DNA from 3 places in the Micromonospora sp. DT53 genome. Region 1 is predicted to be linked to each of the others. Evidence: riboswitches for the same ligand, from Rfam matches in the RefSeq annotation. Region 1 holds a riboswitch; each other region holds the start of a gene.

Region 1 (4,293 bases):
CGCCGCCAGGATCGCCTGCGCGCGCAGGAGGGGTCCTCGCGTCCGCCGGCTGGTGGTGGTGTGTGCCATGGTGTGTGTCCTTCCTCGTTCGGACTCTCGGAATGGCATGTCAACCCCGTGATTCCAGCCGCCGGCGGCGGTACTGGTCGAAGTAGACGGCGGCCCAGATGATCACGCCGACGATCACCTGCTGGTAGTGGATGCTGATGTCGAGCAGGACGGCGCCGTTGCGGACCAGGGCGATGAGGAACGCGCCGATGATGGTCCCGACGATCCGGCCCTGCCCGCCGAACAGGCTGGCTCCGCCGATGACCGCGGCGGCGATGACGTCGAGCTCCAGCGAGATCCCATAGTTGGGCTGGCCGGAGTTGACCCGGGACGCGGCGATCATGCCGCCCAGCCCGACCAGGACGCCGGCCAGCACGTACACCCCGGTCAGGTGGCGACCCACCCGGATGCCGGAGCGGCGGGCCGCCTCCAGGTTGGAGCCCATCGCGTAGGTGTGCTGACCGAAGCGGGTCTGGGAGAGCAGGAAGGCGACCCCGACGGCGACCAGGACGGTGATCACCACGGCGAACGGAATGCCGAGGATCTCGCCGTTGCCGAGCAGTTGGAAGGATCGGGGCAGGCCGTAGACGCCGACCGCTCCGGTGATGATGAAGACGAGGCCGCGGCCCACCGACATCGTCCCCAACGTCGCGATGAACGGTGGGATCCGGGCCACCGTCACCAGTAGCCCGTTCAACAGCCCGGCCAGCGCGCCGACGCCGATCGCGACGGCCGTCGCCGCCCACAGCGAGAAGCCGAGGTCGCGCACGACCATCGCGCCCAACACGCCGGCGAGCGCGGCGACCGACCCCACCGACAGGTCGATGCCCTTCGTGATGATGACCATCGTCTGGGCCGTGGCGATGATGGCGATCACCGCCGTCTGGGCCCCGATGTTGAAGAGGTTGTCCGCGGTCAGGAAGTACGGACTCGCGAAGGTCAAGGCGATGAACAGGACGACCAACGCGGTCGCGGCCGTGAACTCGGAGACGGCGTGGGAGACCCGTTCCCGGAACCAGTCGCTGAGTTCGCCGCGCTGCGTGCCGGCGGTTGCCTCGGCGCTACTCATCGTCGGACCTGACCTCCCCAAGCGTGGCGCTGGCACCCGACGGGAACCCGCCGACGAGCCGAACGTCCGTGCGCGACCGACCCGGCTCGGATGGCAGTGCGGCAACGTGCCGCACGACCCTCGAGATAGGTCGGATGTTTGCCCCGATCAGGCGTTACCTTCCCACGCATTCACGTATGTTGCCAAGGTCTTACGGGCATGTTTTGCCATCGTTACCTGCACCACCGAAGGCATACATCTGACCAAACGCCATCGGCCGCCGTCGCTAGCATGTTATCGATAACATGCTATGTCCCCAGTTCGGAACCCGCTGCCGGGTCAGAAAGGGCTCAGTTGGTACACCCGGGCGGCGGTCTCACGCCAGATGGCCGCCCGCTCGTCCTCGGACAACGGGTCCAGCAGGTCGCCGAGGACCGTGACCCAGCGGGTGTACGAGGTGGCGAGCAGGCACACCGGCCAGTCCGAGCCGAACATCAGCCGATCCGGCCCGAACACGTCGAGGGCGTGCTCGACAGCGGGCCGCAGGTCGGCCGTCGTCCAGGACGCGCCGTCCACTTCGGTCACCAGGCCGGAGAGCTTCGCCGTCGTGTTGGGCTCGGCCGCGAACGCGCGGAGGTCGCGGCGCCAGTCACCGAGATCGGCGCGACCGAGCGGGGGCTTGCCGAGGTGGTCGAGGACGAACCGCACCTGGGGCAGGTCGCGGACGAGTCGGGTGGCCGCCGGCAGCTGACCGTGGCGCACCAGGAGGTCGAAGGCGAGGCCGGCCGCGCCGACCGCGGCGATGCCCCGCCGCACGTCGGGGCGGTCGAGATAGGCCGGGTCGGGCTCGGACTGGACCAGGTGGCGGATCCCGACCAGCCGTTCGCCGCCACGCGCCTTCCGCAGCCGGTCGAGGCGACGACCGACATCGGCGGCGGTGAGGTCGACCCAGCCGACCACCCCGGCGACGAGAGGATCGTCGGCGGCGATACCGAGCAGCTCGGGCGTCTCCGACCGAACGGCGACCGACTGTACGACCACGGTCTGGGTGACCCCGGCGGCCCGGGTCGCCGGGGCGAGTTCGACAGGGGTGAAGTCGTCGTCGATCGCGGCCATGGTGTGCGGATCGATCCAGGGCTGTGGGTGCCGCGCCCGGACCCAGAGGTGATGGTGCGCGTCGACGATTCCCGGCCGTCGCGCGACCTCGCCGGTCGTCATCGGACCCATCCTGGCGTGTTCACGTTCACCCCCGCCCCGCCACCGACCGAACCCCTCCGGGTAGACCCGGAGCCACAGAGTCGATCTGGCAGGTTGACCATGTTAGCGGTAACAGGCTGTTCCCGCGTCGCGGAACGCGCGCCGGACCGAATTCCCACCGGGTCGCCTTTTGGTCTGACGAATCCGCCGGCACCGACGGCTGGTCCGACTCGTTGACCCTCCGGTGGGCGGACGCCGTCCGAGCGCGGCGCCCGGGTTGACCGCCTGAGGTGGCACCGATACCGTCGACCCACTATCTGCGGCGACGCGAGGGAAGCCGGTGTGAATCCGGCGCGGTCGCGCCACTGTGAGCGGTTCCCAACCACAATTGGGGGCCGCGAGCCAGGACGCTCGGTCGTCCGCAGCCTTGCGATGGGGACGCGTCATCCCTGGGGAGGTTCGTGTATTCATGTCTAGTTCCGCTTCCAGCCAGCCGGTGGTGCACCCCGTCGGCAGCGCACGTCTCCTGTGGACGGCTCTGGCGACCGTTGCCGTGCTCACCCTGCTGGCCTACCTCGTCGCCTTCGACCAGGGGGCGGTGTCGCGCAGCGGGATGTACCTGCACGAGCTGATGCACGACGGCCGGCACCTGCTGGGCGTCCCGTGCCACTGAACACCACCACCGCTCCCCCGTTCCTCGCCGTCCTCGTCCGCGGTCTGCTCGCCGGCCTGCTCGCCGGCCTGCTCGCCGGGGCGTTCGCGTACGTCGCCGGCGAACCGCACGTCGAGGCAGCCATCGCCATCGAGGAGGCGGCGGCACACGCCGAGCCCGCCGCTGGTGCGCACGACCACGAGGACGCCCTGGTCAGCCGCACGGGTCAGCGTGGCGGCCTGTTCCTGGCCACCGGCCTGTTCGGGGCCGCGATGGGTGGCTTGCTGGCCACGGCGTACGTCCTGCTGTCGCGTCGGCGGCGCGCTGACGACGACGGGCGGTCGGGCCTGCTGCTGGCCGGCGCGGCGCTGCTCGGCGCGGTGATCGTGCCGTTCCTGAAGTACCCGGCGAATCCGCCGGCGGTCGGCGACCCGGCCACCATCAACCAACGGACCCTCACCTACCTGTTGATGGTGGTGCTCGGGCTGGTGGCCGTGTGGGCCGGCTCGCTGGGCTACCGGGCGGTCGGGGCCCAGGCGCCGCCATGGCTGCGCGCCGCCGCGGCCGTGGGCGGGTTCCTGCTGGTCGCGGCAGTGTCGTACGTGGTGATGCCGTCCTTCCAGGAGGTGCCGGCGGACTTCCCGGCGACCCTGCTGTGGAGTTTCCGGCTGGCCTCGCTCGGCACCCAGGTCGTGCTCTGGACCGGCATCGGCCTGCTGTTCGCGGCCCTGATGCATCACGAGCGGCGTCGCCGGTCCGCCACCGCGCTGCCGAGCACGTGACCGGCACCAGCCTCCGGCTGGTCGCCCACGGTCGTACCGCCGCTCTGCGTCGGGCCCGCTTCGGCGGCACCGACGACGGCCTGGACGAGGGTGGCCTTCGTGCCGCCCTCGCCCAGGCCCACCCGGGTCCGGACCGGCGTGGGCCCCTCGGCGTGCACGACACCTGCCTGTCCAGCCCGGCGGCGGCGGCCCGACAGACCGCCGACGCCCTCGGCCTGCTGCCGACGATCGAGGCGGCGTTGGCCGACTGTGACTACGGCGACTGGTCCGGACTGTCGCTCGAGGAGATCGCCGGCACGCACCCGCAGGCGTTGCGCGACTGGCTGTCCGACCCGGACTCCGCGCCGCACGGCGGTGAATCGGTCACTGCCGTGCGGGATCGGGTCGGTCGCTGGCTGGACGAGCACCGTGGCGCCGGTCGACGCGTCGTCGCGGTCACCCACCCGCTGGTGATCCGGGTCGCGGTCGTGCACGCGCTCGGCCTGCCGACGGCGACGTACCGACAGGTGGACGTGGAGCCCCTGGCCGTCGTCCAGCTCACCAGCCAGGGCACGCGCTGGCACCTC
Region 2 (4,293 bases), on a different contig from region 1:
CGATCGGCACCTCGGACGGAGCGGCGGCGGTGCGGGCCACCACGTCGGTAAGTGCCAGGAACGCGCCGCCGAACAGCAGTGACATCGGCAGGATCACCCGGTAGCTGGAGCCGGCGAGCAGTCGGACGGTGTGCGGCACGATGATGCCGACGAAGCCGATCAGCCCGGTCGCGGAGACCGCCGCCGCGGTGCCCAGGGAGGCGGCGGCGATCAACAGGTAGCGGGTGCGCTGCGGGTGCAGACCGAGGCTTCTCGCCTCGTCGTCGCCGAGCGCGAGGACGTCCAACTCGCGGCGGTGCAGCAGCACCACCACAGTGGTCAGCGCGGCGTACGGCAGCACCAGCAGCACGTCGTGCCAACCGGCGGTGGCCAGCCGGCCGAGCAACCAGGAGTAGACCGGCTGGATGCTGTCGGCGTGTCGTTGCAGGAGGTACGTCTGACCGGCGGACAGGAACGCGGAGACCGCCACCCCGGCCAGGATCAGCATCGCCGGTGACCCGCGTCGGCCTCCGGCCGCGCCGAGCACGTAGGTCATCGTCACGGCCAGCAGGGAACCGGCGAACGCGGCCAACGGAACGGTCATCGGCAGCCCGGAGAGCGTGCCCTGCTGGCCGGCGCCGCCGAGGGCGATCGCCGCGGTGACCGCGAGGCCGGCGCCGGCGGCCACACCGAGCAGGTACGGGTCGGCCAGCGGGTTGCGGAACACGCCCTGGTAGCACCCGCCGGCCATGGCGAGCAGGCCGCCGACGAGCAGGCCCAGCACCACGCGGGGTAGGCGCAGCTCGGTGACGATCGCGATCTCGCGCTCGGTCAACCCGCTGTCCAGGTGCACCCCGGGAAACAGGTTGAGCAGCTCGGCGGCGACGCTGCCCGGGGGCAGACTCACCGGGCCGAGCGACACCCCGACGACGAGCGCGACGAGCACCGCGACCAACCCCGCGACCAGCCAACGTTTGCGCAGCCCGGCGGGCCGGGCCCCAGACAGCAGCCCGGCGGGCCGGGCCGCGGACAGCGGCTCGGTCACCGACGGACGACGGTCACGCGGGCACCTTGGCGACCGCGTCGATGATGACCCGGAGCAGGTCCACGACCCGTGGGCCCCAGCGGGAGGCGATGTCGTCGTCCAGGGCCACGACCTGGTTGTTCTTCACCGCGGTGAGGCCGGCCCAGCCACTGCGGGCCTTGACCGTGTCGGCGCTCTGCTGGCAGCACTTGGCGTCGGCCAGGAAGACGAAGTCCGGGTCGGCCTTGACCACGAACTCCTGGGACAGCTGCGGGTAGCCGAAGTCCTTGCCGTCCGCGTCGGCCGGGTCGGCGATGTTTGTCAGACCGGCCTGGCTGTAGAGCGAGCCGATGAAGGTCTTGCTGGTGGCGCTGTACAGCTCCGGGCCCAACTCGTGGAAGTAGGTGAGCTTCTCGGCGCGCTGCGGCAGGTCCTTGACCAGCTTGGCGATGTCGTCCTTCATCCGGGTGGCGACGTCGGTGGCCTGGTCGGCGTGCCCGGTCAGCGTGCCCAGCTCGGTGATCTGCCGGTACGAGTCGTCGAGGGTGACCGCCGCCGGGGTCTGGTACACCGGGATCTTCAGCTTGCCGAGCTGATCGACGATCTTGTTGCGGTCGTCGGAGAGCACCACGAGGTCCGGGTTCTTACCGGCGATCGCCTCGGCGTTCGGCTGGAAGGCGGAGAGGTCGGTCTTGGGCGCGTCGGCCGGGTAGTTCGACTGGTCGTCGACGGCTGTCACCTGCGGGCCGGCACCGATCGCGAAGAGCATCTCGGTGGCGGTGGGCGACAGCACGACGATCTTCTCGGGACGCTTGTCGAGGGTGAGCGCGCCGACGGTGACCGGGTAGGCGGCGGCCGCGGTGCCGGTGCTCGGCTTGTCGTCGGCCTTCTCGGCGCAGGCGCCGAGGGCGAGCGCGGTGACCGCGAGGGTCGCCGCGAAGAGCCGAGGGGTACGTCTGAACATGGGGGCCTCCTGTCGGTCGAGGAGTGTGGTGCTTCGCCGACAGGGACTTCCGTACGCCCGCCCACGAGGCGCCCTTCCTCGAGAGCGCGTTTCGCGACCGGTCCGCAGGCGACCTGGCTCGTCCCCACCGACAGGTGGGGCATCACAGTTGCGGGACAGCGCCGGGATGAGCACCGGCTTCGCTGCGGACTTGTCGGTAAGACGGTAGCGCACCGCCCCGACGTGCTGGATCGATCAAGGGTTGATCGACGACGCGCGATCGGTGGCCCGTCGCGCGTCGAGGGATATGTCCCGGATCTGGAGGGTCGGGAACGGGTGGTGGGGCCCCGCCGGGGCGGGACGGGGCCCCACCCGATCAGGAGGAAGTGATGGTGACGTTGTCCACAGCCGCCTCCACCAGGCTGGCCCCGGACGCGTCAGCCGCCTCGACGAGCACGCGGACCGACTGGCCGGCGTACGGGGTGAGGTTGAGGTTGGCTACCGCCCAACTCCCGTTGCGGTTGCTGGCCGCGCCGGCCTGGGTGAGCAGCGCGGTGGTGCCGCCGTTGTGCACCACGCTCACCCGCAGGTAGTCCGCCGACGAGGCGTTCGAGCCGTGCGCCAGGTACCAGGCGAGCGACAGGGTCAGCGTGCCGGACGACGGCAGGGTCACCGCCGGGGACCTGGCGCTTGTCACGCCGCCGTCGACGTCGTAGTCACCGGCCGCCGAGCCGGCCAGCCGGCCGGTGACCAGGTCGTTGGATCCGGCGTACGGGGTGAGCTGCTTGGCTCCGGAGGACGTGGTCGCCTGGGCGGCGCCCCGTTCGAACGCGCCGAGGGTGGCGGTGTCGGTGCCGCCCGGGTTGATGGTCCAGCCGGTGGCGGTCTCGAAGGTGTCCGACCAGACAGTGGTGCCGCCACCACCGCCGCAGTACTGCGCCTGCTTGCCGATGGCCCGGTACGGGCAGTCGGCGTACTCGCTGAGGATCAGCACCGCCTCCCGGTTGCGCGAGGTCTGCGCTCCGATCACCTCGTCGGGCGGGTAGAAGCCCCCGCCGCCGGAGGAGCCCGGGTACATCTCGAAGGTGTAGGCCCAGATGTTGTGGGTGGCCCACATCCAGTCGAGGCTGTCCCCGTCGGTGATGTAGAGGTCGCTGGACTGCTCAGGCGTGTAGTTGTTGGTGGCCGCCATCTGCTGGCCGATGGTGGCGAAGGTGTTGTACTGGTCCGCGTTCAGGCCGGTGGCGGTGTTCGCCGTGGTGTAGCCGTACGGCCAGAGCACCAGCTCCGAGTACGTGTGGAAGTCGATGTTGGCCTTGATCTGCTGCACACCGCCGACCACCCGGCCGTTGACGAAGTTGCGCAGCGCCTGCGTCTCGGGCGCGGAGAACGCCGACGGGCCACGGTAGGTCTCCGACGAGGTGGTGCCGGACGAGCCGCCGCAGCATCCCCAGTTGTAGCCCCAGTTGCGGTTCAGGTCGGTGCCCACGTTGGACGAGCCGCTGTTGGGCTGCCGGTTCTTGCGCCAGGATCGGTACGAGCCGGTGGCGATGTCGTACTCGCTGCCGTCCGGGTTGACCGTCGGCACGATCCAGATCTCCCGGCCGTTGACGATGTTGGTGATCCGGGAGTCACTGCCGTAGCTGTCGGTGAAGAGGTTGAGCAGGTAGATCGCCATCTCGACGGTCAGGTGCTCGCGGGCGTGCTGCTGGGAGTTGAACAGGATCTCCGGCTCGTTCTCGTCGGTGCCGACGTTGTCGGAGATCTTCACCGCCATCAGGTCGCGGCCCTCGTACGACGAACCGATGCTGATCTTGCGGGCGATCGCCGGGTGGTCGGCGACGACCTGGTTCACGACGGCTGTCAGTTCCGCGTAGTCGTGGTAGTTGGAGTCGGCCGGCGGGAAGGCCATGGTGCCGATCTCGCCGGCGCCGCGCTCGGCGTTGGGCGGCGGGGCCAGCGGTTCCAGCCGGAAGCCGAGCTTGCCGATCGCGGCGGCCTCGCCCGCGGTGGCCGAGATGTGCAGCACCCCATGTTCGGAGTAGTCGATGGCGGCCCCGGTGCGGGCCACCGCGTTGCGGTCGGCGAGGGTCCGGGGCCCGAGCACCCGGTAGCTGGCCGCGGCCGGCTCGGCGGTGCGGTCCGGGGCCGGCCGGGCGGCGACCGGACCGGCGGCGACGGTGACGATGCCCAGCCCGGTGACGACAGCGAGCACCAGGACGCGGCGGAGGGGGATGGGCGTGCGGAGGGCCATGGACTACCTCCTCGATGGGCGGGAGATCCCGCTCGGTGAAGGACACTTCACCATCTGTCACATGGTCATATCAATATTGATCGCTGCCTTATG
Region 3 (4,293 bases), on a different contig from region 1:
CTCGGGGTGGACGTGCACGTAGCCGAGGTCGCCCTCACGGACGACGACCAGGTGCCCGTACGCGCCCAGGTACCGCTCCAACTGCGCCGGTACGGTCGGGTCGGCGCTGACCTGGAAGTGCATCGGCGCCGTCACCCCCACCGTCGGGGTGCCGGTCATCGACACCGCGTACGGACCAGCCGTCGCCTGTGCCGCCGCTGGCGGCAGCGCGGTCGGGTTGTGCGCGCCGGGCACGGTGTGGTCGACGCCCAGCACGAGAGGGATCTGCGTGCCGTTGGTCGCGGTGACGGAGAAGTCGGCGTAGACGCGGTAGCCGCCGGGCCGGGCCAGCGTCAGGGGGACGCTCCAGGTGCCGTCGGGCGCCATCGTCGGGTGCAAGTGCTGGTAGCCGGACAGGTCGCGGCCGACCACGATCATGTGCAACGGCTTGTCGTGGACGACCGCGAAGGTCGTTGCCGGCTGCCGGTCGGTCCCGACGATCCGGAACCGGTAGTCGGCGCGTACACCGGAGGGTTGGGACCGCTCCAGCGGTTGCAGGGTGTACCCACCGGCGCTGACCGTCGTCCCGGTCGCCAGCGTCGCGCCCGTCGCGTCGTCACCCCGATGCGTGTGCGGCCCCGTGCCGGCCGGGTGTTGGTGCCCGTCGGTCGCCGAGCCCACCTGCCCCGAGGCGGGCGGTCCACCGGCTGCCGGTCGTGCGTTGCCGGTCGCCGGACTCTCTTCTGCCGTGCCGATACGGGCCAACCCGAATCCGGCCAGCAGGGCCACCACCAGACCACCGACGAACAGCGCCAGGTGGGTGTTGTTCAACCGGGACCCAGGCGTCGCGGCGGCGAGGTCCGTGTCGGGCCGTGGTCCGGGGTCGACAGTCGGCTCGCCGTCCGTGCTGGCGAGGGCCTTGGTCGCCTGGTCGGTCGGCGTCGGATCGACAGCAACGTCCGTGCGGGCCGTGACGACCGTGTTGCCCTTGCGCGCCGCCGGCACGGTGGCGGACCCCCGCTTGTCGCTCGCGGTACGCGCAACGACGCCGACCTTGCCTCCGCCGACCTTGCCAGCGGCAGCCTTGTCCCCGACGGTCTTGCCCCCGACGGTCTTGCCCCCGACGGTCTTGTCCCCGACGGTCTTGCCGCCGCCGGTCTTGCCGGTGCCGGCCCTGTTCGTGGCACGGGCGCCACCGCCCCGGCGACCGGTGGTCGCCGCCGAGGCACGGCCCCGGCCGGTGGGTGTGCCGGCGGATCGGCGACGCCAGACGACGAACCCGGCCACCGCCCCGACCGCCGCGACAGCCGCCGCCCAGCCGGCCCAGGCCAGCGCCCCGGGACCGCTCTCCTCGGTCGACCCGGTCGACGGGGCAGCCGCAGCCGGCGGGGTCGTCGGATCCTCCGCGGTGGTCGGCACCGCCGAGGCCTGCCCGGACGTGTTGTGCTGCTCGGTGGCGGCCACCAGCGCCGGGTCCGGTTGGGTCGACGGCGGGCTCCACCCCTTCGGCGCCGTCGTCACCCGCCCGTCGTAACGGAAGGTCAGGGTGCCCCGCACGGTGTCGCCGTCCGAGGCGACCGACAGGTAGCTCACCGAGTACTGGCCCTTGGCAGGCAGGTGGGCGACGGACACCACCGCGGGGAATCCCGTCGTGTACTCCCGTGGCTCGAACTTCCCGTTGACCAGGAAGTACTCCCGTACCGGCTTCTCCAGTGGCGTCGGCTCCCCCTGCGACCAGCCGTTGTCGACACGGGTGCCGCCCGGGGCGGTGATCGTGAAGAACGCGTTGGCGGCGGCCTTCTCGGTGAAGAGGAGCCGCACCGACGTCAACGGTTCGCGCACGGTGGCGCCGCTCGCCGGTGTGGACGTGGCGAGGGTCCCGTGCGCTGCGGCGGGTTGGGCGGACGCGAGGAGGGCGATCGCCGAGGCGAGGAGGAACGCGAGGAGGCCCGAGACCACCCGCCCGCAAGTCTGGGGGAGACGACGCATCTGGATATCCTCACCCTCGCGAGACTTTTTTCAAGAGGCGGCGATCTTCTTCCTCAGATGGCAAAAGTTGACGATGAGGTCATCCGCCGCCGCGGCCGGACGCCCCGGGTGGACAGATTCCCTGGCCAGCTATGCTCGCCGGCGGCGCTGGTTCGCCCCGTCGTGACCGGCTGGGCGTCGCAAGAGGGAACCCGGTGGAAATCCGGGGCTGCCCCGCAGCGGTGAGTGGGAACGACCGCCGTCATCAGCACTGGGCCAGCGGCCCGGGAAGCGACGGCCAGTAGGGGACCGGCACGACCGGTCAGGCCCGCGAGTCCGAAGACCTGCCTGCGCCGCGTACACAACCGTGTGCGCTGCCGTCGGCCTCGCGGGTGGGCTGGGCGGGCGACGGGCCGTGCGTGTGGTGCGCGGCCAGGTCCTCGTCAGCGTGTGTCCGCGACCCGGCGGTGTGGGTTCCGAGGGACGGACTACCGCTGTGCACGACACCACCACGATCGCCGGCCGAGCGCCGTCGGCGTCGCACCTGACCCTTTCGCAGATCATGGACCAGCACCACACCAACCTGATGGGTACGGTGCACGGCGGCCGGATCCTCAACCTCATCGACTCCGTCGCCGGTGTGGTCGCCGCCCGGCACTCCGACGGGCCGGCGGTGACCGCCGCCATCGACGAGACGGCGTTTCTCCGCGCGGTGCGGGTCGGTGACGTCGTGCACGTCGACGCCCGGATCACCTGGGCCGGCCGCAGCTCGATGGAGGTGGCGGTCAAGGTGACCGCCGACCGGTGGGACCGGGCGGTCCCGCCCACCGACGTGGCAACCGCCCACCTGGTCATGGTCGCCATCGACGACGACGGCCAGCCTCGCACGGTGCCGCCGCTGCTACCGGAGACCGACGGGGACCGGCGACGGTACCGGGAGGCGGAGATCCGCCGGAAGCACCGGCTGGCGTTGCGGCGCGCGCTGCTCGACGGTGCCGAAGACGACTGACCCGTGGTCCGTCCGGCGCGGCGCTGGCCGGTGGGGCGGCGAGCTGGATGCCCCACCGTCGAGGAACCCGCCCCGCCGTCGATCTGGTCGGATAGCGTCCAGGTGAAGCCTCGATCACGGAGAGTGTGGATGGTTATGCGCGCTGCGGTGCTGCGGGCGTTCGACGTTCCGCTGACGGTCGAGGAGATCGATCAACCCACCCCCGGGCCCGGCCAGGTGTTGGTGCGGATCGTCGCCAGCGGGGTCAACCCGCTCGACACGAAGATCCAGGCTGGAAAGGCCGCGCACGCGCGTGTCGAGCTGCCTGCGGTGCTCGGCCTGGACCTTGCCGGCGTCGTCGCGGCGATCGGCACGGAGGTGACCGGGTTCGACCCGGGAGACGAGGTGTACGGGCTGTGCGGGGGCGTCGGCGACCTGCAGGGCTCGCTGGCCGAGTACGCCGCGGTGGACGCCCGACTGCTGGCCCGCAAGCCGACGAGCCTCTCGATGCGGGAGGCCGCCGCCCTGCCGCTGGCGGCGATCACCTCCTGGGAGGGGCTGGTCGACCGGGCCGGAGTCCGCGCCGGGCAGAAGGTGCTGGTGCACGGCGGCGCCGGAGGTGTCGGGTACGTGGGCGTGCAACTCGCCCAGGCGCGCGGCGCCGAGGCGTACGCCACGGGCAGGCCGGCGAGCATGCGGGTGATCGAGAGCCTGGGCGCCGTGCCGATCGACTACACCGTGAGCAAGGTCGAGGAGTACGTCGAGAGGCACACCGGCGGCGAGGGGTTCGACATCGTCGTCGACAACGTCGGTGGCGCGACACTCGACGCGTCGTTCGCAGCGGTACGCACCTATCACGGGCACGTCGTGAGCGCGCTGGGCTGGGGCTCACACTCGCTCGCCCCGCTGTCGTTCCGTGGCGCGACCTACTCCGGCGTGTTCACTCTGCTGCCGATGCTCACCGGACGGGGCCGCGAACACCATGGCGACATCCTGCGCGAGATCGCGACGCTGGCCGATGCCGGTGCGTTGCGCCCGCGACTGGATCCGCGCGCGTTCACGCTCGACACGGTCATGGACGCCCACCGGCTGGTCGTCGACGGCACCGCCGATGGCAAGGTCGTCGTGGACATCTCAGGTTGAGCCGCAGTTGCGCAGGTCAAGGCGGGCTCCGAAGATGCCGGCACCGATGCATTGCGTCCTCAATCAGCTCAGCGTCAGAAATGATGGCGTCGTAGGGTTTGTGGCATGCACAGCACCTTGACGGAGCGCGCTCGGTGCCTCTACGGCGACGAGTATCGGCCCACTCCGCCACGATGCAGCGCTGATCACGACGAGCGTCATTTCATTGAGGAACT

The links. Region 1 has a riboswitch for cobalamin ahead of ACLQ3B_RS23370 (CbtB domain-containing protein). Riboswitches for the same ligand answer to the same signal wherever they lie in the genome.
Region 2: another riboswitch for cobalamin. It lies ahead of ACLQ3B_RS08730 (ABC transporter substrate-binding protein); the one in region 1 lies ahead of ACLQ3B_RS23370 (CbtB domain-containing protein).
Region 3: another riboswitch for cobalamin. It lies ahead of ACLQ3B_RS11700 (acyl-CoA thioesterase); the one in region 1 lies ahead of ACLQ3B_RS23370 (CbtB domain-containing protein).

The regions. Positions count from the first base shown of each region.
Region 1 covers NZ_JBNCKM010000007.1:341,402-345,694, reverse strand. Annotated here, with positions in the region: gene ACLQ3B_RS23385 (ABC transporter substrate-binding protein) at 1-69, opposite strand, end outside; gene ACLQ3B_RS23380 (ABC transporter permease) at 110-1,117, opposite strand; gene ACLQ3B_RS23375 (amidohydrolase family protein) at 1,436-2,314, opposite strand; cobalamin riboswitch at 2,583-2,727, shown strand; gene ACLQ3B_RS23370 (CbtB domain-containing protein) at 2,763-2,966, shown strand; gene ACLQ3B_RS23365 (CbtA family protein) at 2,957-3,727, shown strand; gene ACLQ3B_RS23360 (histidine phosphatase family protein) at 3,724-4,293, shown strand, end outside.
Region 2 covers NZ_JBNCKM010000002.1:623,116-627,408, forward strand. Annotated here, with positions in the region: gene ACLQ3B_RS08725 (FecCD family ABC transporter permease) at 1-1,024, opposite strand, end outside; gene ACLQ3B_RS08730 (ABC transporter substrate-binding protein) at 1,038-1,967, opposite strand; cobalamin riboswitch at 2,054-2,195, opposite strand; gene ACLQ3B_RS08735 (M14 family metallopeptidase) at 2,323-4,200, opposite strand.
Region 3 covers NZ_JBNCKM010000003.1:56,989-61,281, forward strand. Annotated here, with positions in the region: gene ACLQ3B_RS11695 (copper resistance CopC family protein) at 1-1,968, opposite strand, end outside; cobalamin riboswitch at 2,100-2,313, shown strand; gene ACLQ3B_RS11700 (acyl-CoA thioesterase) at 2,510-2,956, shown strand; gene ACLQ3B_RS11705 (zinc-dependent alcohol dehydrogenase family protein) at 3,086-4,078, shown strand; gene ACLQ3B_RS11710 (hypothetical protein) at 4,184-4,293, shown strand, end outside.